One region of the Alteromonas sp. H02 genome, then DNA from elsewhere that is predicted to be linked to it. Evidence: predicted binding sites of a transcription regulator. Region 1 holds the regulator's gene; each other region holds the start of a gene.

What was found. The regulator MetJ, encoded in region 1, represses methionine synthesis genes. The targets are predictions, from matches to a motif close to TAGACGTCTAGACGTCTA.
Region 2: a site for MetJ is predicted at 5,368-5,385, ahead of metA (homoserine O-succinyltransferase MetA). Genes of this name have one in related genera too.
Region 3: a site for MetJ is predicted at 7,022-7,039, ahead of thrA (bifunctional aspartate kinase/homoserine dehydrogenase I). Genes of this name have one in related genera too.

Annotation. Positions count from the first base shown of each region.
Region 1 covers NZ_CM185021.1:987,784-998,225, forward strand. Annotated here, with positions in the region: gene metF (methylenetetrahydrofolate reductase) at 30-923, opposite strand; gene metJ (met regulon transcriptional regulator MetJ) at 1,190-1,522, shown strand; gene AC566Q_RS04500 (pyridoxal phosphate-dependent aminotransferase) at 1,623-2,798, opposite strand; gene AC566Q_RS04505 (sulfite exporter TauE/SafE family protein) at 2,830-3,651, opposite strand; gene AC566Q_RS04510 (TonB-dependent receptor plug domain-containing protein) at 3,821-6,394, opposite strand; gene AC566Q_RS04515 (LysR family transcriptional regulator) at 6,874-7,887, shown strand; gene yjeH (L-methionine/branched-chain amino acid transporter) at 7,884-9,131, opposite strand; gene AC566Q_RS04525 (hypothetical protein) at 9,411-9,596, shown strand; gene katG (catalase/peroxidase HPI) at 9,653-10,442, opposite strand, start outside.
Region 2 covers NZ_CM185021.1:3,543,288-3,553,729, forward strand. Annotated here, with positions in the region: gene AC566Q_RS16430 (DUF938 domain-containing protein) at 78-668, opposite strand; gene metH (methionine synthase) at 674-3,298, opposite strand; gene AC566Q_RS16440 (homocysteine S-methyltransferase family protein) at 3,308-4,363, opposite strand; gene metA (homoserine O-succinyltransferase MetA) at 4,367-5,305, opposite strand; gene AC566Q_RS16450 (DUF2802 domain-containing protein) at 5,665-6,081, opposite strand; gene AC566Q_RS16455 (chemotaxis protein CheW) at 6,106-6,594, opposite strand; gene AC566Q_RS16460 (chemotaxis protein CheW) at 6,613-7,377, opposite strand; gene AC566Q_RS16465 (ParA family protein) at 7,379-8,146, opposite strand; gene AC566Q_RS16470 (protein-glutamate methylesterase/protein-glutamine glutaminase) at 8,178-9,350, opposite strand; gene AC566Q_RS16475 (chemotaxis protein CheA) at 9,378-10,442, opposite strand, start outside.
Region 3 covers NZ_CM185021.1:1,229,401-1,239,842, forward strand. Annotated here, with positions in the region: gene AC566Q_RS05570 (1-aminocyclopropane-1-carboxylate deaminase/D-cysteine desulfhydrase) at 1-1,016, opposite strand, end outside; gene AC566Q_RS05575 (chalcone isomerase family protein) at 1,050-1,583, shown strand; gene AC566Q_RS05580 (DUF3833 domain-containing protein) at 1,586-2,116, shown strand; gene AC566Q_RS05585 (MAPEG family protein) at 2,150-2,533, shown strand; gene AC566Q_RS05590 (outer membrane beta-barrel protein) at 2,835-3,341, shown strand; gene aceK (bifunctional isocitrate dehydrogenase kinase/phosphatase) at 3,450-5,168, opposite strand; gene AC566Q_RS05600 (SpoIIAA family protein) at 5,318-5,701, shown strand; gene AC566Q_RS05605 (PepSY domain-containing protein) at 5,840-6,358, shown strand; gene AC566Q_RS05610 (hypothetical protein) at 6,688-6,894, shown strand; gene thrA (bifunctional aspartate kinase/homoserine dehydrogenase I) at 7,223-9,688, shown strand; gene thrB (homoserine kinase) at 9,711-10,442, shown strand, end outside.

The DNA of each region.
Region 1 (10,442 bases):
TCTTAGCTGCCCCTGGATAAGTTGGCCTACTAGCCGCCGTTTTGCGGTTTTACGCCCAGCATGTGACAGATAGCGTAGCTCAGCTCACTGCGGTTAAGAGTGTAAAAGTGGAAGTGCTTAACACCTTCTTTCGCCAGTACCTTAACCTGTTCCATAGCGATGTTAGCACCCAGCAGATTACGGGTGGTTTGATCGTCAGCATCAAGGCCTTCATACAGTTTGTGTAACCAGCCGGGTACGTGAACGTTGGTGAAACCAGCGAACTTCACCAGTGTCTGGTAGTTGGTGACCGGCAGGATACCCGGCACGATGTCTAAATCGATACCCGCAGCGGCCGCTCTGTCGCGGAAGCGCAGAAATACGCCGGTATCGAAGAAAAACTGGGTGATTGCTTCGCTGGCACCGGCCTCAGCTTTGCGCTTGAGATTAAGCAGATCAAACTGGGCATTAGGGGCTTCCGGGTGTTTCTCCGGGTAGGCGGCAACCGAAATATCAAAGTCGTGAACGTCTTTTAACAGAGCAACCAAATCAGAGGCGTACATATCGGTCTTTTCAACGCCTTTGGGTAAATCGCCACGCAGGGCGACGATACGGCGAATACCTGAATCCCAGTAATCGCGGGCAATCTGGCGTAACTCGTCGGCTGTGGCATCAACGCAGGTAAGGTGCGGTGCGGCGGTAACGCCCGTTTGTTGCTGAATACGCTTTACTACATCATGGGTACGATCGCGCTCGCCACTGTTGGCGCCATAGGTTACGGACATATACGCAGGATTTAACGGCGCCAGACGCTCTACAGACTTCCACAGGGTCTTTTCCATGTTCTCGTTACCGGGTGGAAAAAACTCAAATGACACATCGATGTCGCGTAATTCTGACAAAGACTGATTTAGGGCATCGATCCCCTGCGCGTATGACACCATGGTGATAAATTCTCGATTGGACGTTTAGACGTCTAAACTAAAGAATATATGTCTAGACGTCAAGCAGTTTACACTGCTCAATTGATGTTTTCTGTGGTTTAATACCTTTATAGCGAATATTTTGGTTAAATTGCGCTGTGAATACAGCAGCATGACGAACTGGGTGGCCGCACCAATGCCGGGTTATCCGAGTCGTTCAGGAATTTGCTGTACAGGTATAAACAAAGTTTCTTATTACAATAATGATAGCAGAGCTGGGAAAGAGCATGGCAAAGTGGGACGGAAAATATATTTACCCTTACGCAGAGCACGGTAAAAAGAGTGAGCAGGTTAAAAAGGTCACGGTGTCGATTCCTATCAACGTACTAAAAGTACTGACCGATGAGCGTACCCGTCGTCAAATCAATAACCTTCGTCACGCCACTAATTCTGAATTATTATGCGAAGCCTTCGTCCATGCTTTTACTGGACAGCCACTGCCTGATGATGAGGATTTGCGTAAAGATAATCCGCACCGGATACCGGCTGAAGCGCGTCGCATCATGGAAGAAATGGGCATTGACGTGGATTTCGAGGAAAACGAACTCGACAACGATTAGTCCATGCTCAATAAGCAATGAAAAAGGCCGCTTTTACAGCGGCCTTTTTGCTTCCGGAGTTTTCTGTCGTTACATGCGGTCCAAGGGACCGGGTAGCGGCTTAAGCCTTAATGGCTTTATACATTTCATCCAGCGCTTTTGGCACCGCAGCCGCGTATTTCTTAACATCTTCAATGCGACCGGTACTCACCCGTGACCATTGCTGATAGGTACGGTACTGACCACGAATAAGGACGTCCTGTTCTTCCATCGCTTTGCGGAATGCGTTGGCGTCGCCGTCGTCACCGAGATTCACAAACACAAAGTTAGTGGTTGATGGTAACGCGCTTAAGCCGTTAGCTTTTACCGCATCCATGATGATGTCGCGACCTTCTTTGACTTTCTGGCGCGAGAAATCCTTAAAGGCTTCATCGTTGTAGCTGGCAATTGCAGCAGCCAGACCAGCCTGGTTAATTGAGTAACCACCCAGACCATATTTGTTAATGAACTCCATGTTCTCTTCGCTGCCGAGCATATAACCAACCCGCATACCGGCTAAGCCATAGATTTTCGAGAAAGTGCGGGCAACAATGATGTTATGACCTTCGTTGATCAGTGGGATCATTGAATGCTTAGGACCATCTTCAATCAGCTCGTTATAGGCTTCATCTACCAGTACCAGTGTCTTTTTCGATGCCTTGATACAAAACTCGCGAAGTTCCTTTGGATCCAGCAGTTTGCCGGTAGGGTTATTCGGGTTACAGATGTGTACCATGGCAATGTCATCATCAATGGCATTGTAGATGGCATCCAGATCGATGCTCAGATCGGCTTTGTTAGGTACGCGCACTATTTCCGGACCGCCCTGACGAACAGGGGCCATTGACGTGGTGTCCCAGAATAAGTCTGGGCCAAGAATCTTACCTTTACTGGTTGCAGCAAAAGCTGCAAAAGCCAGGATAAGGCTTGAACCAGCGGTAATTGACACATTTTCCGGCTTCAGGCCGTTTGATTCAGCCAGCATATCGCGTAAATACATGCCTGCACGGTAGGCGTAATAAGCACCACCGGTGCTGCTTGCTTCGGCAATGGCTTTGAGCGCCATATCACTTGGACCATAAGGGTTTTCGTTGGCGTTCAGTTTTGCTACGCCCGGGGTTGGTCCATACATGATTTTAGGCGATTTCATTGGTTGCGCTGCGGCCAGGCCTGCAGGCGTGATAAGACCCGTAGCACCAGCGGCTGAAGCGGCCAGTGAGCCTCCTAAGAATAATCGTCTTGATGGATTATAAGTCATTGACTGTTCCTCTTATTTTAATGTGTGAGCTTTATAACGCTTTGGCAAACATAGCGACTGACACAATCACCAGGTAAATACCAAACAGGCGTTTAAGCATTTTTTCACTAAAGCTGTGTGCCATTGATGCACCAATCGGTGCGGTCAGAATTGAACCAATACTGATTGCTAGCAGAGCCGGTAGATTTATATAGCCAACCGTGCCAACGGGCATGCCCTGTGGATTGGTGTTTTCCATAAACAGGAAACCAATTGCACCGGGTAAACCAATTAAGAACCCAACACCAGCAGCCGTTGCTACCGCTTGTTGAATGGTACGGCGACACATCACCATGGTGATAACTGTCGGCGTGCCACCACCAATACCAAGCAGTGCAGAGAAGCCACCAATGATAAAAGCAAGAACACTTTTGCCCACGCCTTGTGGCATCGAAAAAGTCATACCGGGACGAACTACAAATTCAGGAAACAGGAAGTAAACTGAATAGAGTAAAACGCCGCCGGCAAAAACCATTGTCAGGCCATTACTGCTGGTGTGATTAGCGATGGCTACACCGCCAAGCACGCCGAGTATGATCCATACTGACCATGATTTAAGCATGTCAAAATCGACTGCCCCACGTTTCTTGTGTGCTAAGACTGAACGAGCACTGGAAATAACAATGGATGCCAATGAGGTACCAATAGCTACTTTTACTAACTCTTCAGAATTGGGGGTAAAGAAAGGAAATACGGCGAGAAGGGCTGGGACTACAACAAAACCTCCTCCGTTGCCAAAAAGGCCAGAAGTTATGCCTGCGACCGCGCCCGCAACGCACAAAGTGAGGACGAACCAGACGAGTTCAATCTCCATAACAACAGTGCTCCACTAGTTAAATAATTATTCGGTTTTTTATTATTTTTATACGGTAGAAATTATAACGTTTTGTGCGGTTTGTCGCCTTGATAGCGATGAGTGACCTGATAAAGTCGACCAGCCTAGAGGCTGGTCGATAACAGGTTTATTTTCAGGGATAAGCTGCTTAGAAGCTCATGTTGAGGCGCATGTAGTAGTAGCCACCCTGCCAGTCAACAATTGAGTCAGAACGGTAGATACGACCACAACAAGTCTCGCCAATCTCACCCGCATCCGGGTAGTTGTCGAACAGGTTACGGGCACCGGCTGACACAGACAGCATCTCGCTGATGAAGTAAGTACCTTCCAGGTCAAACATAACTTCAGGTTCAAAGATCTGGATTGCAGACACCTGACTGCCACCGTCAGAGTTTGAGTAACCACCGAAGTAGTTCATACGAGCAGTAAATGACATATCATCCATAGCGTGTTTTACAGATAAAACACCACGAGTAGCTGGCGTACCATTTAAGAAGTCGTAGATAGCTTCGTTATTGAAGTAAACCTGCGGATCAGAGTTAAAGTTCTGGTCGGCAAAGTTCATTGAAGCTGTGATAGTGGTATCACCGTACTCAGATTCAAAGTTATAGGTACCAACAATATCAATACCCTGGGTTACCGTATCGAATGCGTTTTGGAAGTAGAATACGCCACCGATAGTGTTAGCGCCTTCTACACCTGCAGCATCCAGTGCCAGGTAACGTTGATAAGCATCATAACCATCTGCATCCGGGTCAGCCACCTCAGTTGCCGATACATCCAGCGTTGAAATCGCATTTACGCGGTCTTCAAGCAGGATGCGGTAGTAATCCACTGTTAAAGTGAAGTTACCTACATCTGCTGTAGCACCCAAAGTAAAGTTGGTTGAAGTTTCCGGATCCAGTGGTGAAGCACCCAGCGCCTGAGCTGTTGCACTGTTGGCTGGGAACAGACCTGTTGCAACCGGGAAGCCGTTAGGCAGACGGGTTGATACATTGGTCGTACCTTGCTGACCTGGAGTCGGGGCACGGAAACCGGTACCGAATGACGAACGAATTGCGATTTCGTCAGTTACCTGGAAGATACCGGCGATTTTGTAAACCAGCTCAGAACCAAAGTCTGAATAGTCTTCGTAACGAATCGCCGCCTGTGCGAATAATTTATCAGTGATGTCTCCAGAGATATCAGCATAAACAGCGTAAGAATCACGCTCGTAAGTACCAGTGTAGTCTGCTGAATAACCAGGGAAACCATTAGAACCAACACCTACAGCAGTATAAACCGGGTCATTGGGATCGCTACAATCCAGGCCATTTGCTAAAGCAGAGGCCAAAGCGTCAGCGGATGCTGTACCGTCACAGAAACCCCATGGATCAGGTGAAGAGTACGGACCAACTGCAACTGATGCAGCATCACCAGCCGATATTTCGTAAGATTCTTCCATGTAGCTTGCACCAAACGCCAGCACGTATTCCGCGAGGTCATAGGTAAAGTCAGCCTGGAATTGTAATTCATCGTTGCTCAGATCGCCTGGCTTAAATGAAGTAGGCGAATCAGGGCCCATTGATGGGTTGATGGTGTTTTTCAGGGTATAAGAAATTTCGTTGTAACCGTAACGACCACTAAAATCATAGCCGAGGTCACCTGCCATGCCTTTCAGACCAGCCGCGAAAGAGTAATCAGTAATATCACCAAAGAAGCGTGGCGTGAAACCTCCGGGGAATTTTTCCAGCGGGCTGTAGATAGAACCATCTTGTTCGCGCAGATCTTCGATAGTGCCGTTACCCGGGTAACGATAGAAGAATGAGCCATCGCCCTCACTTTCTGAATAATTGGCGAAGGAGTAAATTTCCATATCTGAATTCAGCGCGTAACCAGCGTTTACGAATACTTTTGCGCCGCTGTAGTTTGGCTGACCCCAGGGTTGTACCTGTGGTGAACCGTGCACTGAGTTGCCCATTGCTTCTGCTGCAGCGATGTATTCATCACTTTGCTCGTCTACACAGAACCAGCTTTCACAATATTGCTCACCGCGGTAAGTCGCTTCTGAATCAGTCACTTCGGCAGAGATGCTTAAGAAACCGTCGTCACCCAGTGCAAAACCTTTGTTACCACCAATGGTATACTGGTCGCCGTCACCTTCATAATACTGGCCAACATCCAGCGATAATGAACCGCCTTCGGCATTGTTTTTAAGCTGGAAGTTGATAACACCAGCGATGGCGTCAGAACCATACTGTGCCGCTGCACCGTCTCGCAGAACCTCAACACTGCCTAGTGCAGCTGAAGGAATAGTGGCAATATCCGGGCCCTGGGTACCAGAACCACCAATTTCAACTAATGCTGCGCGGTGGCGGCGTTTACCGTTAACCAGAACCAGGGTTTTGTCGGTTGGCAGGCCACGTAATTGCGCCGGACGAATAAAAGTACCACCATCAGATATTGGCTGACGGGTCAGGGTATATGATGGAACGAGTGTCATCATGATGTCGTTCATGTCTGATGACGCCACACCAGTAATGTCTTCAGCGGTTAATACATCTACCGGTACTGGAGAGCTGGTTACGGAGCGAGGCGCACCACGGGCACCCACAACTGCGATTTTCTCAACATTCTCTTCCGCTGCCTCTTCTTCTGCTAATGCAGAGGTTGCGACAGTCATCGAAAGCGAATAACCGGCAAGACCTGCCAGTATTGCTGCATTTAATTTCTTGAGTTTCATCATGTGTTCCCTAAATTGTCATATCGCTATGATCTTTTTAGGTGCAATTACGATAGGCGTGAAATCACGTCGCTGGCTAAAATTGCCCCAAATTGGTTCGTAAAAGCACCAAATTTAAACATTATTTGGACTGAATGAGCGCGTCAGACGTTGCTGACGACAATACAGAGACTAAAAAAAGAGCAAGTGTTTCAGGAAGAAAAAAGAATGTTGAGGGTTATAAAGAAAATATTGAGGTGTGAAAAAATTATATTAAAAACAAAGGTTTAGTATCATCTATAGCAAATAAAATATTTTATAATAAATGAGAGGGCTACAAAAACTTAACAAATTAAAGGCTGAACCTGACCATTTGGTGGCATGTAACTTGCTGAAATTAAAAATGAAAGTGACCGATTCGCTGTAGGTTGGTTGAAATGTAACAAACCTATGATTTACAGCAGTTTGCCATAAAAGTTGACGAGTTGAGTAGTCTATAAATGAATTCCAAACAGCTTCAGTATTTTCTTGTTACGGTTCAAAAAGGAAGTATTGCCGCTGCAGCGAGGGAACTGGATATCGCACAACCTGCGATCAGTCAGCAATTGGCCAATCTGGAACGGGAAATGGGTAGTGCCCTGTTTGAGAGAAGCTTTAAAGGAGTGAGTCTGACGGCAGCCGGCGAGGTTTTCGAAAAACACGCGAAGAAACTGATCGAAGACATCAATGCCGCTAAAATGGAATTACATCAGTTAGCCGCAAATCAGCATGGTGTTGTTCGTGTTGGTATGTTGCCGTCGATTGGCAATGTACTGTCGATGTCGTTAATTGCCATGGTTAATGAGTTTCATCCCCAGCTAAAACTTGAGATCAGCACAGGCCCGTCCTACGCGGTAAAAGAGTGGCTGAAGACCAATCAGGTGGATATCGCGCTGACTTACGAGCAGGAAGTTGAATCACGTTTTATGTCGGCCTACCCGCTAATTGAAGAATTTATGTATCTGGTAGTGGGCGTTAACGAAGCCTCCGCCTATTATCAGTTATTGCAAAACCGCGACACGATTTGTTTCTGGGAATTGAGTCAGTTCGAACTGCTAACGCCGGGGCCAAAAGATGCCCTCGGACGCCTGATCGAGAAATATGAACATGACACAGGCGTAGCCCTTAAGCATGATAAAGCCTACTCAGGGCAACTGATGACCGGACTGCGTCAGGTTATTCAGGGCGAAGGGCTGATGATTTTGCCGTCTTCTGCGATGTACCACCTGGAAGAAAGCAAGGTGATAAAGTCGCTGAAAATCACCCAACCCGATATGAAGCGGCAGGTACTGGCCGCCACTAACAGCAATTTTGCTATGACCGACGCCATTGTGAAGATGTTGAGTATTATTCAGGAGGCGAGCAGTACCGAGCAGGCTTGTGGCCACTGGCGCGGTAACTTACTCAATAAAGTGCCTAAAAGCGACGCGCGGTCCATGGGCTTCGCATCGTCATCGACTGTTAGCGTGCTCTAGCAACCCGGGCGTTTCAGGCTGAGGTGCCGCTGTTGATACCACAATAAGGGCGCAAACAGAGTAAATAAAGCCAGGGCATAAAGCATTTTACTGCCCAGGCCCAGGGCGACAATGCTACAAAACAGGCAGCCAAAATATACCAGCGGACGATGCGCTGGTGACAGTAGTTTTAGCGCGGCTAGCATACTGGCCAGATAAATCAGCACAAAAACACCATTCACCCAGCCAATCAGATCTTCCAGGTTGTGCGTTGAAAAGTGGGTGATGATCAGCGTCATCGACATGATCAGTAAAATAGCCTGCAAAGCTCGCTGTGGCACACCATACCGGTTAAGGGTATTGAAGTATGCGGGCAACACGCCGTCCTGACTCAGGCTCCAGGTTAGCCGGGACAAACTGGCCGTGTAAACATTCACCGTAGCCAGGCCACCGGCAACGCCCAGTACACCAATCACGTAAGCACCATTACCGCCAACAATCTGGTTGAACACGGCCACCATGGCCAGGGTATTTTCTGTGCTGACATCGAGCAGCAGATAAGTGCAGCCAATATAGATAACGCCCACTAACAGCGTGCCAAGCATAATTGCTGGCACCAGATCCCGTTTCGGATCCCGAAAATCATTAGCCAAGTGGGATAAAGCTTCAATGCCTAAAAAGCTCCAGAACGCCAGGCCCATTGCCGCTAACGTGCTGTCCAGCTGAAAAGCGGAAGAAGTCAGAGTCGCTGGAGCTGGCATAAGGCTGCCGCCAATAACCAGAGCGCAAACCACCAGAGTAATAATAAGTGTCAGGCCAAGCTGTAAGGTGGCCGAAAACTGAACCCCCCGATAGTTCAGCACCAGCAGTAGTCCTAAAATAGCCAGCTGGACCGGCAGCGACCAGGCGGCGTTGAGTTGTAGCAGGGTTTCAATAAACCAATAGGTCATTATGATGGCGGCGGGTGCCCCGATGGGTACTACAAACAAAAACAACATCCCGATGGTTCTGCCAGCGGTAACGCCAAAGGCCTTTTCCACAAAGAAAGCCGGACCACCGGCATGCGGATGCTGTGAGGACAGTTTGGCAAATACCATTGCCACCGGGAGAATGGCCAGAATAAGCAGCACCCAGCTTAATAATGCATAATGACCGGCGAGCCCGATGGTCATCTGTGGCAGGATAAACACACTGGTACCGAGCAGAGTGGTGGTTAATAAGCCAGCGCCGTGCCAGCGGCCGATTTTTTGTGAAGAGTGGCTCATAGCAAGTGTCAGTGGATGCCGAGGTTCGCGATTATAGCGTTTTATCTACTCTATCGTGGCAGTTTTTCTTTATGGTGGTCACATTTGTCGAATATTTTGACACTCTGACTGGTCGCCGGATTGCTATATTTCTCCATGTCTCTGATTCGAATAATAAAAATGACAGTGGCCCGGTTTATGCTGCAGTGAAGCATAATGTCGCCTAACAGTCATTAAGTGACTTTTGGCTCGCCAATCCTGGATGGTGTCTGACTCAGGCAAAGCGTATAAGAGGTATTTATGTCTTGTTTAACCCGACAACTGCAACAGCAACTGGCTAAGTACATCAAAAAGGAAGTCGAGGTACTATCGCCCTGCGATCCATCGGTGATCCGTGAGGAATTGATCAATCGCGGTGTTTGTCCAAGCGGTATTACAGAAGGACAGGTAAGACAGGTGCTGGAAGTCGCCGGATATCTACCCTAGAAACATAAAAAAACAGGTGGCTGAGTGCCACCTGTTTGTTATTTAGCAATTACGGATTACTTCAGGTCGAAGCGATCGTTCTGCATTACTTTTACCCATGCATCTACGAAGTCTGCGACAAACTTTTTCTCAGCGTCAGCAGAAGCATAAACCTCAGCAATTGCACGCAGTTCGGAGTTGGAACCAAAAATCAGATCCACCGGTGTGGCAGTCCATTTGGCTTTACCCGACGCACGGTCTACGCCTTTATACACACCTTCGTCATTGGTCTTATTCCATTTGGTACCCATGTCCAGCAGGTTGGTGAAGAATGCATTGTTCAGTTTACCCGGGGTGTTGGTGAGTACACCATGATCCATCCCTTTATAGTTGGCGTCGAGAACACGCATACCGCCAAGCAGTGCAGTCATCTCCGGTACCGACAGATTCAGGTAGTCAGCCCGCTCAACCAGCATTTCGGTTGGTGACAGGTAGTTCATTTCTGGGTCATAAAAGTTACGGAATGCATCAGCAGTAGGCTCCAGTACAGCAAAAGACTGTACGTCGGTCATTTCTTGTGAAGCATCCATACGGCCCGGTACGAAAGGAACTTTGATAGAGTGGCCTGCATCTTTCGCGGCTTTTTCAATGGCTGCGGCACCCGCCAGAACAATAATGTCTGCGGTGGAGATACGCTTGTTGCCTGAAGCCTTACGATTAAAGTCACGCTTTACCTTTTCAAGTTCTAACAGCACTTTATCGAGTTCTTTCGGGTTGTTTACCGCCCAGCCATTCTGTGGTGCTAAACGAACACGAGCGCCATTTGCACCACCACGCATGTCGGTGCCGCGGAAGCTGGCAGCTGAT
Region 2 (10,442 bases), 2.6 Mb from region 1:
ATTAATTATATCGTCAGCGAAACCTGAACCTTAAGCGCTAATCGAGCATGGGATCATCGTGAGATGTCTGGCAACAATTAGCCCTGTTTGCGCCAGATAAGACAGAGGTTGTTGGCCGGCATGTCAATTATATCAGTCAGTTGCATGGAATTGCCTACCCAGGACAATAACTCTTCGATAGATTTATAGCCGCCGAGTCCACGCTCCAGCAAGCTGTAATGAAAAGCTTCATTACTGGCACTGGAAAAAGCGTTTTTATAAATGAACGGGCCATACTGACAAAATACACCGCCAGCAGGTAATAATTTAGCAATCCCCGCCATCATCTGTTGAACTTCATGAGCAAACATAATGTGCGCCGTATTGGCTGAGTAAACCGCATCAAAGCCATTTTCGGGAAAGCTATCCTGGCCAATATGAAGCGGGATTGGTGCGGCAAGATTTGGCAAATTTGCTTCGTTAACCCAGGCATTAATGCCCTGATGATGTACTGGCACATCACTGGTTTGCCAGTGCAGATGGGGCAACCCCTCAGCAAAGTGTACCGCGTGTTGCCCGGTACCGCTGCCTATCTCCAACACTTTACCGGCCTGTTCAAAAGCCTCACGAAGCACCGCTAAAATCGGTGCTTTGTTGTTTTCACAGGCCTGACTAAAGGGCTTGGACATAACCGTTAATCGCCGAGGTTAGGCGCCAGCCATTTTTCGGCTGTTTGCCGATCCCAGCCTTTACGCTCGGCATAACTTTCCAGCTGATCCGGCTGAATTTTCGCCACCGCAAAATAGCGGGCTTCGGGGTGAGAAAAATACCAGCCTGAAACAGAAGCACCCGGCCACATAGCGTAGCTTTCGGTGAGTGTCATACCGGTATGTTTCTCGGCGTCGAGTAAATCCCAGATTAGCTGTTTCTCAGTGTGTTCCGGGCAAGCCGCATAACCGGGCGCCGGGCGGATACCCTGATATTTTTCGCGGATCAGCGCGTCGTTATCCAGGTTCTCCTGCGGGGCATATCCCCAGAACGCCTTACGTACGCGCTCATGCAGATACTCGGCGAATGCTTCGGCCAGACGATCTGCCACGGCTTTGACCATTATGGCGTTGTAATCATCGCCCTGGGCATCATACCGGGCCGCCAGTTCATCTTCGCCGATACCACCGGTCACCGCAAAGGCACCTATATAGTCTTTGATGCCAGAGCCCGCTGGTGCCACAAAATCGCTTAAGCAGTAATTAGCCCCTTTAGGCTTTTGCGTTTGCTGACGCAGGTGATGGGACACGCCCAGGGTTTCTGTACGTGACTCATCGGTGTAAATCACCACATCGTCTTCCTGACGATTGGCCGGAAATAAACCCACAACACCTTTTGCTTCCAGCCCGCCGTTAGCAATGAGGTTATCGAGCATTTCGTTGGCATCATCAAATAACGACTGGGCCTGCTCCCCTACCACTTCGTCGGTAAGAATACGCGGGTATTTACCGGCCAGTGACCAGGTGAGGAAAAACGGCGTCCAGTCGATGTACGCACGCAAGGTGGCAATATCCGCCGTAACAGCGGTTACCCCGAGCTTGTTCGGCGTTACCGGCGGCACGCTAAAATCCGGCACATGCGCGTTAGCACGGGCCTCTTCCAGCGTCACCGGTTTGGAACGTGGCTTTTTACGTGCATGCTGGTCGCGTACGATATCGTATTCTTTAGCCAGTTCTTTGGCGTAGATATCGCGGGATTCTCTGTTCAGCAGTCTCTGGCAAACGCCTACCGCGCGACTGGCATTAGGTACATAAGCCACCGGTGCATGATAATTTTGCTCAATTTTTACCGCGGTATGGGCTTTAGAGGTGGTTGCGCCACCAATCAGCAGTGGCAGATCGAAATCCAGCCGTTCCATTTCTTTGGCCACGTGCACCATTTCATCCAGCGACGGTGTAATCAGCCCCGACAAACCAATCATATCGACGCTTTCTTCTTTGGCTTTTTGCAAAATGGCTGCACAGGGCACCATGACGCCCATATCCACCACTTCGAAGTTATTACACTGCAGTACTACCCCTACAATGTTTTTACCAATATCGTGGACATCGCCTTTTACCGTAGCCAGGAGGATCTTGCCGTTACTCTTGGTATCTTCAGACTTCTCGGCTTCGATGTAAGGTTGCAGGTAAGCCACGGCTTTTTTCATTACCCTGGCAGATTTGACCACCTGAGGCAGGAACATTTTACCTTCACCAAACAGGTCGCCTACCACGTTCATGCCGTCCATTAACGGCCCTTCAATAACGTGCAGCGGTTTATCTGCTGCCTGACGAGCGGCTTCGGTGTCGTCTTCGATAAAATCGGTGATGCCTTTTACCAGCGCATGTTCCAGTCGTTTATTAACCGGCAGATCGCGCCAGGCAAGGTCTTCTTTCACCACGGCCTTGCCATCACCCTGGTATTTAGGCGCTAGCTCAAGCAGTTTGTCTGTAGCTTCACTGTGGCGGTTGAGAATAACGTCTTCAACGGCGTCTCGCAGTTCTTCTGGAATTTCATCGTACACTTCCAACTGGCCGGCGTTAACAATGGCCATATCCAGACCTGCGCGGATGGCGTGATATAAAAATACCGAGTGCATGGCTTCACGTACCGGGTTATTACCGCGAAACGAAAACGAGATATTCGACAGACCGCCAGACACGTGTACATGAGGACAGGTTTGACGAATCACCCGGGTCGCTTCAATAAAGTCCACCGCGTAATTGTCGTGTTCTTCAATCCCGGTGGCCACGGCAAAAATATTCGGATCGAAAATGATGTCTTCCGGCGCAAAACCGACTTTTTCGAGCAGTACCTGATAGCTGCGCTGACAAATTTCAATCTTACGCGCTTTGGTATCGGCCTGGCCTTTTTCATCAAACGCCATGACGACCGTTGCCGCACCGTAACGCTTAATTAGTTTAGCCTGATGAATAAAGTTCTCTTCACCTTCCTTAAGGCTGATAGAGTTAACAATCGCCTTGCCCTGCACACATTTCAGACCGGCTTCAATGACTTCCCATTTTGATGAGTCAATCATAATCGGCACCCGGCTGATATCGGGTTCTGAGGCAATCAGATTAAGAAAGGTTTGCATGGCCTCGACCGAATCCAACATAGCTTCGTCCATGTTGATATCGATAATTTGCGCGCCGTTTTCTACCTGCTGACGGGCTACGTCGAGTGCCGTTTCGTAATCGCCTTCGAGGATAAGACGTTTGAATTTGGCAGAACCGGTGACATTCGTGCGCTCACCGATATTAATAAAACTGGAAAATTCTGCAGACACAACTATTCCTCAGTGCACGAAAGGTTCTAAGCCGGATAAACGCATCTTCGGCTCAAGCTTAACAATTTCACGCGGCGGTACGCCGGCCACCGCATTGGCGATGTCGCGAATATGATCCGGCGTGCTGCCACAACAACCGCCCACAATATTTACCAACCCGGACTCAGCCCATTCCTGAATGTGCTCAGCCATTTCCGGCCCTTCCATATCGTATTCACCAAACTCATTGGGCAAGCCAGCATTGGGGTGAGCCGATACCAGGCATTCGGCCACATTGCTGATTTCTTCCACATACTGGCGCAGCAGATCCGGCCCTAAAGCACAGTTGAGACCAAAGGACACCGGTTTAATATGGCGCATGGAATAATAAAACGCTTCGGCTGTCTGACCCGACAACGTGCGCCCGGAGGCATCGGTGATAGTGCCAGAAATCATGACGGGCAATCGCAGATTGAGTTTCTCAAAAACGCTTTCAACAGCAAAAGCAGCGGCTTTGGCGTTCAGCGTGTCAAAGATCGTTTCAATCAGAATAAGATCGGAACCGCCTTCAATCAGCGCTTCACAACTCTCACTGTAGGCTTCCACCAGCTCATCAAACGTCACATTACGTTTACCCGGATCGTTTACGTCCGGAGAGATCGATGCCGTTCGGCTGGTCGGGCCGATGGTACCGGCTACCAGCCGTGGCTTATCCGGATTCTTCGCGGTGTATTCATCGCACGCTTTGCGGGCCAACTGCGCTGCGGCCACATTGATCTCTCTGGAAATCGCCTGCATATCGTAGTCGGCCATAGAGATCGTGGTGGCGTTAAAGGTGTTGGTTTCGATGATATCCGCACCGGCCTCAAGATACTGACAGTGAATATCGTAAATAATGTCCGGCTGGGTGATTACCAACAGATCGTTATTGCCTTTGATGTCGCAATGCCAGTCTTTGTATTGTTCACCGCGATAGTCTTCCTCTTCAAGCTTGTGTTGCTGGATCATGGTACCCATGGCACCATCCAGGATTAGAATGCGGTTGGCGGCCAGATCAAATATCTGTTTGTCTGTGTATCGGCTCACGTGCTACCTCTTGCGCTGGTCTTTTTCCACCAGCTGGTTTAAATCGTATGGCGTTGTCTGATAAACGTAGTAGTTTATCCAGTTGGTAAACAGCAAACTGCCATGTGCGCGCCATCTTACCACGGGAGGCTTGCCCGGGTCGTCACCCGGATAATAGTTACACGGAATTTTTGGTTCTAAGCCAGCGTTAAGATCTCTAACGTATTCGTCGTTGAGTGTTTCCGGATCGTATTCCGGATGGCCGGTAATAAATACCATCCGCTTATCATCCGACGCCACTACGTAAGCCCCGGCTTCAGCTGACTCGGCAATCACACTGAGGCCGGGAATACTATTGTAATCGGCCGGATCAATGTAACCATAGCGGGAATGTGGCGCATAAAACTCAGAGTCGAACCCCCGTAACAGTTCGTTGAGAGGATCGTTCACCTGGTGATGAAATACACCAGACAGTTTTTCTTCACGCAATATGCGCTGAATGCCATGAAAGTGATACATTGCGGCATGGGCAGCCCAACATAAGTATAAGGTAGACTGCACGTGCCGGTTCGCCCATTCCAGAATGGTTTTCATGGTATCCCAGTAATTCACGTCTTCGTAGTCGAGCAAGGCCAGCGGTGCGCCGGTAACAATCAGACCATCGTAACGCTTCTCTACTACATCACTGAAGTCATGATAAAACGCATCCATATGCGACTGAGGCGTATGTTTGGGGGTTAAATCATTGATTCGGATTAAGTCCACATTGATTTGCAGCGGCGTATTGGAAAGGAGCCTTAATAACTGAACTTCAGTCTCTATTTTATTCGGCATCAAATTGAGAATAGCCACTTCCATGGGGCGAATATCCTGACTCGCCGCTCGCTGACTATCCATGGTGAAAATATTCTCACCCAATAATACGTTTTGTGCGGGCAGATTTTCTGGGATCCTGATTGGCATGGCAACTCCGGGCAATGTGGTTATGCAGCTATTGTCGCTAAAGTTTGACCAATGTCAACATCTTTACGTCTAGACGTCTAAACGTTTAGCTATATCCAAAGCGATGCTACCCGAAGTGTAAGTGATTTATCGCCTCCTTGCCGGTGAATGTGGCTGAATTTGCAGCGATCAGTAAAAAGCCCCGACCAGCGGGGCTTTAGTTTATTGCCTTAAAAAAGGATTAAGGGAAGTCAGCATCAATGCGCTCAAAAAGGATTTCGCTGTCCTCATCAGCAACAAAAGCACCATTTATCTGCAAGGCAATGCGTTCGATATTTTCAATATTGCCGTTACCGTCATCCTGGGGAGTGAAGGTCAGCCTATTTGGGCTGATGGATGTTCATCAGCAACTGGACTTCCGCTAAGGGCAGATCGCAGTTGTGCATGACTTCTTCGGCGCTGGCTCCCGACTGGATCATTTCAGCGGCACGCTGATACAGACGGCTGTCGGGATCCTGCTCGCCTAAGGCGCTAAATTGCTGTTGTAGAGCAGCCAGTGCCGCTTCGGTTTGTTCGGTATTTTTGGCCACTACCAGACTGCGCGCCTGAATCTCTTCAAGCGTGCTGGCGTTGATATGGAGTTGCTTTTTAAGGGCGCTGAGTTGCTGTTGTTGCTGAGCCAACGCTTCGGTCAGTCGTGCATTACTGCGACGACTGACAATCCAGAGGACGATGGTAAAGAGCACCGAAAGGCATAAAGCAGCACCGGCTATCAATAAAGACAGATTAACTTCCATGTGAAGAAAGAATGGCCGTTTTGATTACAGACTGCTTAACTCGTCCCATTCCTCGTCGCTGAGAAGTTTATTGAGATCAACCAGAATAAGCAGTTCACCGTCGCGGTTACTGACCCCCTGGATAAATTTAGCACTTTCTTCGGTGCCCACGTTTGGCGCGCTGTCGATTTCTGACGATTTCAGGTAAACCACTTCAGCAACGCTATCTACCAGAATACCCACCACCTGTTCATCAGACTCAATAATGACCACGCGGGTATTATCGGTGACTTCTTCCGGTGGTAACCCGAAGCGAGCACGGGTATCAATAACGGTTACCACGTTACCACGCAGGTTAATAATACCCAGTACGTAATCCGGAGCGCCCGGCACCGGAGCGATCTCAGAATAACGTAATACTTCCTGCACCTGCATTACATTAATGCCGTAGGTTTCATCGCCTAACCGATAGGTTACCCATTGCAATACCTGATCGTCGACATTGCCTGCGTTATTATTTCTGTCATCACTCATGCACTTGGCTCCACTTGACTATAGTACCTGGTCTTTACTGCCCAAGCCGTTATTCAGCATTGATATTAGTTCATCAACATCCAACAATGCACACATTTTATCTTTTACCATACCGGCGAGCCAGGGACGCTTTGCATTCGCCTGACGCCATTTTACATCGTCCTTGTTTAAGGTCACCGTATTCACCAGTTTTTCACTGGCTAATCCCCACGAACTATCACCTAACATAATGAGATACTGATAGTTTAGCTTATCCGCCAGAGTTTGATCGTATTTTTCCGGCATAACCCATTGCGCGGTATCCACAACGCTTAATTTTTCTTCCCGATGCAGCATAACACCCATAAACCACGCGGGTTTCCCGAATAACGGACCAATCTTGGCCAGGTTATGAATACCGCCCAGAGTGATCAGTGGCACAGCCAGTGTTAAACCGGCCACCTCAAAAAACAGTGCCTGGAAAGCATTATCCAGACGCTCTTCAAGGGGTTTTAAAGGCACTTCAGGTGGCGGTACCGAGGCTTTCTCCTCAACGCTTGCTTTCACTTCAGCGATGACTTCTTCGGCGGCAACCTCCTGTTCGGTTTCAACCGGCTCGCTGACTGGAGGAGATGCCGGTGGAGGTGTCGCTTCCGGTACTTCCGGCGTCAGCTCTACCGTTGCCTTTTCTAACAGTTTGGCGGTGCGCGCCGTTACGTCTGCCGGATCGTCGGCATCGCGTAACAAACTGCTGAGGTATTCTTCCATCACCTCTTCTTTAGCAAACGGTGTATCTTTGCTCATATTAGTCACTATCCAGGACGTTGAGTAGTTTCTCGTAAGCGAACACGCCACGGGCTTTGGGATACACTATGGACGCCGGCGCCTGTATCTGGCTGGCGTCGCGGAATCGGGTATCCACCGGTATCATACCTTTCCAAATCCGTTCTTTGTAGTCCAGCAGCAATTGCTTTTGGGCTGCTATAGCCGCGTTGATACGCCGATCGAACATGGTCGGCACTATGGTTGTATCAAAATCCCGGGACAGGGTTTTACCCATAATTTTTAGCGTATGCATCATTCTGTCGAGCCCTTTCAGCGCTAAAAACTCAGTTTGCACCGGCACAATCACTTTCTGACACGCCGCCAGCGCATTCACCATAAGGACACCGAGTACCGGCGGACAATCTATCAGCACGTAATCGAATTGCGACTCAATTTGTTGCAGTGCCTTTTTCAGTACCAGCCCCATACCAATCTGGTTGCCCAGCGACCGATCTAAGGTGGCCAGTGCCATGGTGGACGGTAAAATAAACAGGCTGTCGAGTTTACTGGGACATAAACAGTCCAGTACCTTATCGTCACTTAAGCCGGAAGGATTAGCAAAAATGTCGTACACTGAACTGGAAAGCTCTTCCGAATCAATGCCGAAGTAATAGCTGAGCGAGGCATGCGGATCCATATCTACCAATAAAACGTTAAAACCACGCTTTGCCAGTATTCCTCCCAGAGTGACTGTCGTCGTTGTTTTGCCGACGCCACCTTTCTGATTGGCTATGGTCCAAATTTTCAACGCTTTTCTCCCGCCTGCCAGTAATTATTGATCAGGACATTTCGGTTTTAATGCATTCACCAATGTCATTAATGTCAATATTCACTTCGGCAAGTCTGTCGACCGTTACCGCCTGTGGCATACCATACACCACGCTGCTGTCTTTATCCTGCGCCCAGACCTTCGCGCCGAGCGACTTGAGTGTCCGGCATCCTTCGCGGCCATCGGCCCCCATACCGGTCAGAATGACCGCCAGGGTATCGCCACCATAAATTTGTGACAGGCTGTTAAAGGTGATATCCACACTGGGCTTGTAACCAATATCCGAAGAGTTTACCTCTTTGATCACAATATAAGCATGACCGGCGCGCTTTTCGACCTCCATTTGCTTACCGCCCGGCGCCAGATAGGCACAGCCTGCCTGCACAACCTCGCCATGTTCAGCCTCTTTGACCTGAATCTGACAGTGCTGATTCAACCGTTCTGCAAATGCATGGGTGAAGGTACCCGGCATATGCTGAACCAGAAAGATTGGAAAAGGAAATCGCGCAGGTAAATGGGTTAACACTTTTTGCAGCGCAACAGGGCCGCCGGTTGAAGCACCAATTGCCAGACACCGGTAGCGTTTGCCACTGCGCTGAACCTGCGACACCACAACCGGTTCAGCGCCATCCTGACTACCACTAAGCAGGGTTGAGCTTCTGACAAAGGTCGATCTAGGCGCATTAGACGGCATCGGTCGCGCCGGTTTAGCGGGTGCCGGCGGGGCTTTTTTCAGCAGACTGCCGGGGCGCGGCGTGGGCCGAGGTCGAAGCGATGCAACCGGAGCACGGCGCGCCAGCAAGCGCACTTTAGTTCTTAACAGCGTTGCCGCATCACTGCGATCTTTGGCGATATCCTCAAAACGCTTGGGCAGAAAATCCACCGCGCCGGCTTCCAGTGCGTCCAGCGTGGCTTTAGCACCTTCATGGGTCAGTGAAGAAAACATGATAATCGACACCGGACATTCGGCCATTATCCGCTTGACCGCTTCAATGCCATCCATCAACGGCATCTCTACGTCCATAGTGACCACATCCGGACGCAGCGATTTGACTTTTTCTACGGCTTCGCGCCCGTTGGCGGCTTCACCGACCACTTCCAGTGATCGGTCTTCGTTCAGAATATCTTTGACCCGACGGCGATAAAAGCTGGAATCGTCAACAACCAGGACTTTAAAAGCCATTCAATAACAATCCTCTTCTCTACGCCGTTACTTGATCGCTTTGCGGGCGTATCGCTTAAGCAGGCTCGGAATATCCAAAATCAGTGCAATACCACCGTCTGAGGTAATGGTTGCCCCGGCCATACCAGGCGTACCTTGCAGTAAGGCATCCAGCGGTTTAATCACCACCTCTTCCTGACCGATTAAGGCATCCACCACAAAGCCCACCTGCTTGGTACCCATTTGCACCACAACCACGTGACCTTTGTCGCGCTCAATATTTTTAGGGCCACGGATCAGCCATTCGCCAAGGAAAAACAAAGGGATCGCCTTAGAACGCACTATCATGGTTAACTGACCATCAACGGTATTAGTCTTTTTAATATCCATGTTAATGATTTCGCTAACCGCGCCCAGCGGTAACGCAAAGGTCTGTTTGCCTACCACGATCATCAATGTTGGCAGAATCGCCAGCGTCAGCGGTACCTTGATTTCAAGGCGGGTACCACGACCAAGCTGTGAATCAATATTCACGGTACCGTTGAGTTGGTTGATCTTGGTTTTCACCACGTCCATACCAACGCCACGGCCAGAGATGTCACTGATTTCCGTTTTGGTTGAAAACCCTGGCGCAAAGATCAGATTAAACGCTTCAACATCTGACATACGCGCTGCCGCATCGGCATCGAGCACGCCGCGGGAAATCGCAATGTCTTTCAGCTTGTCAGGGTCCATCCCCTTACCGTCGTCTTCGATGACCAGTAAGATATGATCCCCTTCCTGAGACGCTGACAACTTAACTTTACCCATGCGGGGTTTGCCGGCTGCCTGACGGTCATCGGGCATTTCGATACCGTGATCCACTGAGTTTCGCACCAGGTGAACCAACGGATCGGCCAGTGCCTCTACCAGGTTTTTATCCAGATCGGTTTCTTCGCCTTCCAGTTCAAGAGTAATTTCTTTCTTCAGGCTACGCGCCAAATCCCTTACCACCCGGGGGAAGCGACCAAATACTTTCTTGATTGGCTGCATGCGCGTTTGCATTACAGCCCCCTGCAGGTCGCCAGTCACAACATCCAGGTTAGCAATGGCCTTGGACATTGATTCATCGTT
Region 3 (10,442 bases), 240 kb from region 1:
GTTCGGGCCCCCTGTAGCCCGCCGGTATGCACAATGATAACCTGCTCGCCGGCCTCGAAAGCGCCTTGGGCCAGCAAGTCTTTAACCGCATAAAATACCTTGCCTGAATAAACAGGTTCTACCGGGATCGCATATTTCTGCTGCATTTCTTCACACAAGGTCAGTAATGCCGGCGAGGTGCGGGCATAACCACCGTGGTGGTACTGATGCAGAATCTGCCAGTCGCGGTTTGATTTAGTGGGTAAAAATCGTGCTACCAGATTTTCAAGATACCCAACCCCATTAAGAACTGCAATACCCAATACTTGCTGCCTGGCGCTAACGCCAGCAATCATTCCGGCGCCATTTATTATTCCGGCCATCGTCGCGCCACTGGCTACGGGAGTGATAATTTTATCAAAGGGTATCTGACATTCCTCCAGCATGGTTTTGACGCCTGCCAGCGCGGCATGCTGACTGCCACCCTCAGGAACGAGCAGGGCGTCGGGATATTGTTCGCGCAGGCTAGCTATGAAGTCAGGCTCATCACGTTGCTTGTATTCCAGTTTAGTGAGATAGCGGATATTGGCCTGCCAGCGGCTAAGATCGGTCAGCATCGGCGTTGGCGATGCGCCATAGTTACCTCTAATCAGGGCCGTAAACTTAATACCCAGTTGATGGCAGCACCAGCCAAGGGCATGCAGATGATTAGAGAAGCCCCCACCAAAGCTCACAATATGTTGCGTTGTGGTGGCGTTGTCTGCCAACAGCTGACTCAGCTTGCGCCACTTATTACCCGAAATAATAGGGTGGATGAGGTCATCGCGTTTCACCCACAGGGTGACATTTACTGCACCTGGCCAGTTTGGTGTAAAACGCTCTAAAGGAGAAGGCAGACTGAGTCCTAACTGCTTTTGCAGATGCTCGGGAGTCATGTTGGCTATTGCTATCAGTAACGAAAAGGGCAGGGTAATCCCAGCCATTACAAAGATCAATCGCCGGTACGTTGCCAATGTGATCACGAATGTGGTTGCCACGGTATAAGCAGTATCAGGTTTTTCGGAGATTTTATGAAAAGTTATCTGCAGCGGCTCGGCGCCCTGACATTTTTCATACTGAGTTATACAGCGCACGCCAGCAGCGTGCCTGAATTGGTTACCTCAGCGATACCCGGCGCAGCCAAAGTGGGTGAAGCCCGTTATTCGTATTTGTTCTGGGACGTGTATGACGCCCGCTTGTTTGCCCCGCAGGGAAAATGGCAGCCTCAGGAATCTTTTGCTTTGGCGCTTACCTACCTGCGCGATTTTGACGGTGAAGACATCGCCGCGCGTTCGATTAAAGAAATGCGCGAACAAGGGCTGTCGGACAAATCCCGCATTGAACGCTGGCAGAGTACGATGCAGCAAATTTTCCCGGATGTGAAAGAACAGGACACTATCACCGGCATCAAAACCAGTGCCGGCGTCACGCGCTTTTTTCACAACGATGAGCTGGTGGGCGAGGTAGAGGAAGTGGCATTTGGCGAATGGTTTTTTAATATCTGGCTGGGACCACAAACCACCGAGCCTGAATTCAGAGCAAAATTACTGGAGTTGGAGGAATAGAAATGTATCGTATATTGGTTTTAGGGATTTTATTTTTTGCATTAGCCGGGTGCAGTGCCTCTATTGATGGCAGCAAGTATCAGCAGACTACACCGCCATTGTCGCTGGAGTCATTTTTTGTTGGTGATGTAAAAGCCTGGGGCATCGTACAAAACCGATCCGGAGATGTGGTGCAGCGCTTCACGGTAGACATTAAAGGCAGTATGGATGGCAACACGCTGGTGCTGGACGAGTCGTTCAACTACGAGGTGGGCGAGGGGCCAATGCAACGCACCTGGCGGATAACGCCAACCGGCAACGGTGTTTATGAAGGCCGGGCCGGAGATATTCTGGGTGTGGCAAAGGGCACGTCGTACGGCAATGCATTTAACTTTCAATACGAAATGGACTTACCGGTAGACGACACTACTTATAAGGTGGCGTTCGACGATTGGTTCTGGGCCATGGGCGATGGCACCCTGATGAACCGTTCTTACGTGAAAAAGTTTGGTCTGGTTATGGCCGAAGTTACAATATTCATGCAACAACAATAGCGTTACTCTGACACCCGAAAAGGAGGATCACCGGTGACAATTTTTTTACTTTGCCTGATGCTGGTTTGCGTCATGCCGTTTTTAGCTAAGGTGCCGCTGGCAGTGGCCATGCAGCGCTCCGGTGGTTACGATAATCGCCACCCACGCGCCCAGCAACAGGCCCTGGAAGGGTTTGGCGCGCGGGCCAATGCGGCCCATTATAATTGTTTTGAGGCGATTACCTACTTTGCTCCCGCGGCACTGGCGGTATTGGCATTAACCACGGTTGGGACAACCCACGTATACCTGGCAGTGGCCTTTGTGATTTGTCGCATCGTGTACCTGCTTTGCTATTGGTATGACATCGACAAGCTGCGCAGCATCATGTTTGTGGCAGGACTGGGCATTAGCGTTGCCTTGTTCGCTACTCTTTTATAAGTGAAATTAGACTAGTGGTGGATTGCACAAAAATTAATATCAGGCTCCCGTTTGCAGGCAAATTTGAACGATCTGCCTGCAGGCTTTCATCACACCATAGAATGCCTCAATGCGTTGCAAGAGCGAATCCATTGCAAAACTGCGTAACTTGAACATTTCGATAAAGAAAACGTAAATAATCTGGTGAGTAACGTTATTCCTGTGATAAATTCCTGACCGGACATCGGGCAGTGGATTTGCCTTTCTCCCATTTGATGGGTCCCTGCCTGTGTTGGTCATCATTACAAAGGAAAAATGTAAAATGAAAACACTTCTTAAAACACTCTCTTTTTCTCTATTAATTGGCGCATCCGTTTCTGCCAATGCCCAATGGAACGTGTCAGGCGGTTATTCCAGCTTGAATGAGGACATTGAAGCTGATGATATTTCACTCGGCGCTGTCTACGGCAGTGTTGGCTATACCTATGACAATGACTCGCTGACTTTCATGCCGGAATTACGTGTGGGCTTTGGCGTAGGTGACGATACGGTTTACGGTGTTGATATTGAAGTCGACAGCCTGATCGTGGCAAGCGTTCGCGCACAGTACAACGTAAACGAAAAGTTCGGCGTTTTCCTGCAACCGTCGTACGGTCGTTTAGAAGCAACAGCCAGTGCGGGGGGCGAGTCTGTTTCTGAAGATGACTGGGAATTTGGTTTCGGTGGTGGCGCATCATTTAAGGTAAGTGATCAAGTAGCAATTGAAGCTCTGTACGAAGCCTTTGATGAAGTCGATGTATTATCTTTAGGGGTTCGTTATAGCTACTAATGCTAATATTGAGGCGCAGATTACACTTGCGCCTTTACCATTTAGCCCATGTCTTTCCTGTTACACTGAACTCCAGCAAATTCTCACCGATTTACAAACACCCTCTTATCACTGATTCTGGCGTTTAAAGCGGCGCGAACCCGGATAAGGCGTAAAGTTATGAATGGTGCCCTGGGAGACTTCTTTTTGCGCATCGCGCCAGTACTCTGGTGTCATCAGGTCGCCGTGCAGGGATTTCAGCATCTCCTTAAACGGCCGCTTCCCCACAATAAAGTGTTCAAACTGTTCAGGAAATACATCGTTCGGCGCTACCGACAAGGTGTCTAAGGCATAGGGATCGTCCGATTTCGGGATTGAGCGAAAATTACGTTCATCCATCCAGCAAATTTCATCATAGTCATAAAAGATCACCCGGCCATGTTTGGTGATACCAAAGTTCTTATGCAGCATATCGCCGGGAAAAATATTGGCCATGGCAATTTGTTTAATGCAGGTGCCCAGTTCATCAATGGCATTGTGCAGTTTGTCCGGATCGGTTTCCTGCTGCAGGTAAAGGTTTAACGGTGTGAGCTTTTTCTCGATATACAGGTGTTTAATGATCAGCTCATCGTCGGTTAACTCCACACTGGAGGCGCAGGTATCCTGAAGTTCTTCAAGCAGAGCCGGGCATATCCGGCTGAGCGGAAAACGAAAGTTCACATACTCGTGGGTATCGGCCATACGGCCCACCCGGTCTGACATTTTTACCAGCTTGTAGCGGTCAATAACGTGCTCACGGGTAATCTTTTTACTTTCGGCAAATTCATCCTTTATCACTTTAAACACCACGCCATAGGACGGCAGGTGAAATACCATCATCACCAGGCCTCGAATACCGGGCGCAATTTCAAACTGATCCTCTGAGTTACCCATGTGTTCCAGGAAGTTACGATAAAAGGCCGTTTTACCATGCTTATAATGGCCCAGGGCAATAAACAACTCGAACTGTTTTTTGTTGGGCAGCAGTTCATGCAGAAACGCCACCAGTTCGCCAGGAAACTGGGTATCAGCCATAAAGTAACTGCGGGCGAAGCCGAAAACCACGCTGAGATCCCGGCGCTCGGTGAGCAGAGCATCTACATAGATCTGGCGATTTTCGTTGGTATGCAGGGCTATTACAAAAGGCACGGTGCGCTCAGGCATACAAATCCGGCCAACCAGGTAAGCGGCTTTACCCCGGTAAAACACCGGTTTCAGCATTTCAACCGCGGTAACGCTGGCTAGTTCTTCTTTGCTCAGGCGCTGGCGCAGGGCATCATCGAGTTGCTGCATATCCCGGCCACGGTCCTCGAAGGGAATATTGAACCGGTAACAGGCAAAAATGGACTCGTACATTTCCATTACTGTGGTGGTGGTATCGAAACTGTGGATCACTTTATGTCTGTCCTGGCCGGCCAGGAAGCAACGGCTTGAGGTCACAAACATAATACTGTTGTCGATAGATTTATGCCGGAATACCTTACCTATGACTGAGTTGTAAAAGGTTTCTGCCAGTTCATACTGCGGATGGCTTTCAATCAGCTCCGCAAAGGCTTTTTTTAGCAGCTCCCAAAACTGCCGGTCCTTGCGGTGGTCCATGATAAAGTCATATAACTCGGCTACCGCCGTTGCCAGGCTTTGTTCGTACAGTGAGATGCGCTCTTTGGAAGCTGCCAGAGCCTGCTGCCACTGGCCTTTTTCGAAACGTTCCTTGGCGCCGCGGGTTACACGGCTGAACCAGCGATAGTTTTTGTCGAAGCTGGTCATAATCTGATAGGCCATTTTTTTTGCCTGCGCTTTATCTGACACTGTGGGTATCCGCCTGAACTCAATGAACAGAACATAGCACAAGCAACCCCTCGTTCGGTACGCCCCGCTGCGTTATGTTGATATAAATCAGCATGAATAGTAGCGCGCTACAGTAAACTGTGCCTGAAACTAAAGTATAAGGAGACGTTATGGCTGCCCAGGTTACTCATGGTATTGCTATTGGTATAGAACGGTTTGACAACACTCTGTATGTGTCGATGAAAGCAGTAGGTAAGTTAACCCACGAGGATTACAAAGCGTTCATGCCTTTGCTGGAAGGCGCGCTCGAGACGATTGAATCACCGCAGGTTCGAATGCTCTTTGATGCTACCGAATTTAAGGGCTGGGAACTGCGGGCCGCCTGGGATGATTTTAAAATAGGATTACGTCATGGCAGTGAATTCAGCAAAATTGCTATTGTTGGCAATGCCGAATGGCAGGCATTGATGGCCAGTATCGGCAGCTGGTTTATCAGCGGCGAAATCAATTATTTTAACGAAAGTCGCGAAGCCATTAACTGGTTGTGTGAATAATCCATCGTCAGCGATTTTGGGTTCAGCGTTAAGAAAGGTTAATTCGCTGTATTCCACAGAAAATTTTCGGCAGAATAGCGCCTGTTCAATAATCCCAGGCAAGATTTCTGCCGCATTACGAGTTTTAAAGAGGACCCCATGGCGTCGCCCAAATTTCATAATAGTTTCAGACAGTATCACCGTTGGATTGGTTTTTTTCTGGCCGGCATCATGGCGGTTTATGCGCTCAGTGGCGTGTTACTGATTTTTCGCTCCACCGACTTTCTGAAGTTTGAACAAACCTCTCATCGTCAGTTAGAAGCAGGCTTAAACGGTAAAGGGCTTGGCGAACAACTGCGCATGCGTGGGTTTAAAGTAGAACAGGAAACAGACGGTAAAATTGTTTTTCCCCAGGGCGAATACAACAAACAAACCGGTGAAGCCCGCGTAACGAGCAAGGATTATCCGTTCCCGCTCAATAAAATGGTTAAGCTGCACAAGGCAACAACTAACAGCCCGTTATTTTTTATGAACATTGCCTTTGGTATTGCGCTGCTGTTTTTCGTGGTGTCGGCTTTCCTGATGTTTATCCCGCGCGCATTACCGTTTAAAAACGGGCTTAAAATAGCCGGTGTAGGTTTTGTGTTTGCCGTACTGATGGTGTTGTTCAGTAGCTAATTCTGCCAGGCCACCAGAACCACAAAAGCCGCTCATTACAGCGGCTTTTTGCATTTTACCATAGGGTGCAATGATAGATGTTGGTTTGCTAGCTTATTCGGATAGGCAGGGGCGGTTCACAGGCTGTTTCGGGTCGGTCAGAAACTGGCGCAGTCATGCTACGCGCAGGGGATTGTGAGAAACATACTCTGGTTTGAGGTGGGTATCATAACAACCTGGCTGTGCCGCTTACCGCCGCGAACTAAGCCTAAGGGGCTGTTCTAAGTTATTTCCACTTTTCCCGCATATATAGAAAAGTCAGCGGCTACAGCCCTTCGGATTATCTGGCTATGGTGCAGGTAAGTCATGCCGAGCACAGAGCTATGCTGGCGGCGTTTAAAAAATACTGTGGCGTTACACCCACAGAGTATCGCAAGCAGTATTACGCCGATTTCGAATGGCGCGCCGATGATGAGCGCGTGACGGCAACCCCGAATAAACCGCTCCCTTTATCCAGTGCCCGGCAGATGATGCAGGACAGCACGGCAAACCAGTAACATAAAGGCGGGTTGTGGGTGTAGAAGTGAGGCATACTCTCGTGATATTATGCGCGCCCAAAATAAAGATTCCCGCCGCAAAAAGGTCAGGGAACGGTCTAAAATTGTGCAAATGGCTGTTGACATATAGACGTCTATACGGCAAATTGACCACATGAAGACGATTATGAGCACCACCGGCATGATTATTACCACCTCAACGAGGGCGGTCGCTGGCTAGTGCGCGTAAGCAAACAGACAACGAAAGCCCGCCCTCACAAGAGCGGGTTTTTTTTGCGGTAAAGAAAATGGGCAATGCCCAAAACACGATGCAGTCAAGGAGCATTCAATGAAAGTCTTAAAGTTTGGTGGTTCATCTCTGGCCGATGCGCAACGTTATTTGCGAGTGACCGAGATTAGCATGACGATCCACCAGGCCAATGGAGCTGCGGTAGTATTATCGGCCCCGAAAGGCGTCACTAACGCTCTTGGTGCGCTTTGCGAACAAGCTGCGGCGGGCGAAGACTACGAGGCTCTGTTTGGCGAATTAAATGACAAAGTGCTGGGCATCGCTGCTGAACTCAGCGAACAGGTTGCCGGTTTTGATGTTGCCACCATCAACGATTTTATCACTACTCAGTTAGCCGGACTGAAAAAGCAGTTACAAGGTATCGCGCTATTAGGGCGTTCTCCGGATGCCGTAACCGCCAGCATCATGAGTCTGGGCGAATACATCAGCGTTAATTTGTTTAGCGGCATTTTGGCGGCGAAAGGGATCAGTAACCAGGTCCTTGATCCGGTTAAATATGTATTAGCCGAGGGTGATTACCTCGATAGCATTGCGGATGTGTCGCTGAGCAAAGCCAATTTCAGTGAAGTGGTTACCGATGGCAGCCAGTTGATCATTATGCCAGGATTTGTGGCCGCCAATGAAGAAGGCGAGAAGGTGACTCTGGGTCGCAATGGCTCTGACTATTCTGCCGCTGTACTGGCCGCTTGTATTGACGCTGAATGTTGTGAAATCTGGACCGATGTGGATGGCGTTTACAATGCCGACCCGAATCAGGTTGAGGGCGCGGTATTACTTGATAAGCTAACTTATCAGGAAGCCATGGAGCTGTCTTACTTTGGTGCCAAGGTACTGCATCCTAAAACAATTGGCCCAATCGCCCAGCATCATATTCCCTGCTTAATTAAAAACACCTTAAACCCCAGCGCACCGGGTACGCTTATCAGCAATGAGGCGAGCACCACCTGGACCAGCGTAAAAGGGATTTCTCAGCTTGATGACATCTCTATGTTTAATGTGGCCGGTCCGGGTATGAAAGGCATGGTTGGCATGGCAAGCCGGGTGTTTGAGGTAATGTCTAACGCGCATATCTCTATCAGTCTTATTACCCAGTCGAGCTCTGAATATTCCATCAGCTTCTGTATTTCCAGCAAAGATGCACTGCGTGCGCAGAATCTGCTCGAAGATGCCTTCGCCCTGGAATTGCAAAATCAGTTGCTGGATCCCATTGAGGTGCGTCATGAATTAGCCATCGTGACCCTGGTTGGTGATGGCATGCGTCACACCAAAGGTCTGGCTGCCCGCTTCTTTAATGCGCTATCCCAGGCGCGGGTGAATAATATTGCCATTGCCCAGGGATCCTCTGAACGTTCTATTTCAACGGTTATCGAAGCCAAACGCGCCAAAAAAGCGGTTAAGGTAATTCACCAGAACTTCTTCTCAGACCTGCATACTATCGACGTATTCCTGGTAGGCTGTGGTGTAGTAGGCGCAGAGTTGCTGGGGCAGATTGCCAAACAGCAACCTACCTTACTGGCGCGCAACATCCAGCTTCGTGTATACGGCATCGCTAACAGCCGTAAACTGCTGTTGAGCAGCCAGGGTGTGGATGTGAACAGTGACTGGAAAGCCCAGTTAAATGAATCCGCCGATGCGTTCTCCGTTGAGCGTTTACACGACTTTGTGAACAGCAATGCGCTGGTGAATCCGGTGATTGTAGACTGCACCAGTAATGCGGCCATTGCCAGTCAGTATGTCGATATGATGGAAAACGGCTTCCATGTGGTGACGCCAAATAAAAAGGCCAATACCGACAGCCTTGCCTATTACAAAAAACTGCGCAAAACTGCCTTGAATACTAACCGCCAGTATCTGTATGAAACCACGGTTGGTGCTGGTTTACCGGTAATTGATAACCTGCAGAAACTGTTCATTGCCGGTGACGTACTGCACTGCTTTGAAGGTATTTTGTCGGGCAGTTTATCCTACGTCTTTGGTAAGCTGGAAGAAGGCTTGACCTTATCTCAGGCTACCGCCATTGCCAAAGAAAACGGCTTTACCGAGCCCGATCCACGCGACGACTTAAGCGGTATGGACGTGGCTCGTAAACTGTTAATCATGGCCCGTGAAGCCGATTTGGAACTTGAACTGAGCGACATTGAGATTGAATCAGTGCTGCCGGAAGGGTTTGCTGAAGACTGCGACGTGCCGAACTTTATGGAACAGTTACCCGGGCTTGATGCTGACTTTGCCAAGCGGGTTGAAAGTGCTGCGGCAGAAGGTAAAGTATTACGTTACATTGGCTCAATTGAAGGTGATAAATGTAAAGTCACCATTCAGGCGGTACCGGGCTCACACCCACTGGCAGCCGTGAAAGATGGTGAAAACGCGTTGGCAATCCACAGTGATTATTACACGCCTATTCCTTATGTTATCCGCGGCTACGGCGCAGGTGCTACGGTAACCGCTGCTGGCGTGTTTGCTGATATTCTTCGTACCATGCCATGGAAACAAAACGCGTATTAACCGGTTTTAGAGATTAGTAAAAATGAAAACAACCAGAGCTTACGCACCCGCATCAATAGGCAATATCAGCCTTGGCTTTGATGTACTGGGCGCAGCCTTACAACCATTGGATGGTAGCTTACTGGGTGACGAAGTCATTATCAGTGATGCAGACGAATACGGACTCACCGTTGCCGGTGTCTTTGCGCATAAACTGCCGGCCAATGCCGATGAGAATATCGTTACCGACTGCTATCACTTTTTTGTGAAAGCCATGCAGGCCAGAAACCTGGCCACTACACCGGTACACATTACTTTGCTTAAATCGCTGCCTATCGGCAGTGGCCTGGGCTCCAGTGCCAGTTCGATTGTGGCGGCTTTTCATGGTCTGAACGAACATTTTGAGCGTCCTTTCGACCAGAATACTCTGTTAAAGATGATGGGTGAGCTGGAAGGGCAAATCAGCGGCAGTATCCACTACGATAATGTTGCGCCTTGTTATCTGGGTGGTATGACATTGATGACCGGGCAGGAAGATAACGTTACCGTTTCGCTGCCGGTAGTCAAAAGCTGGTACTGGGTGGTGTGCTATTCGGGTATCAGTGTTTCTACTTCTGCAGCGCGTAATATCCTGCCTAATGCGGTGCCGCTTAAAGATACGCTCACCTTTGGCCGTCAGCTCGGTATCTTTGTGCATGCATTGTATAACGATGACTATGCCATGACTGCCAGCGTAATGCAGGATGTTATTGCTGAGCCTTACCGTAAGTCACTG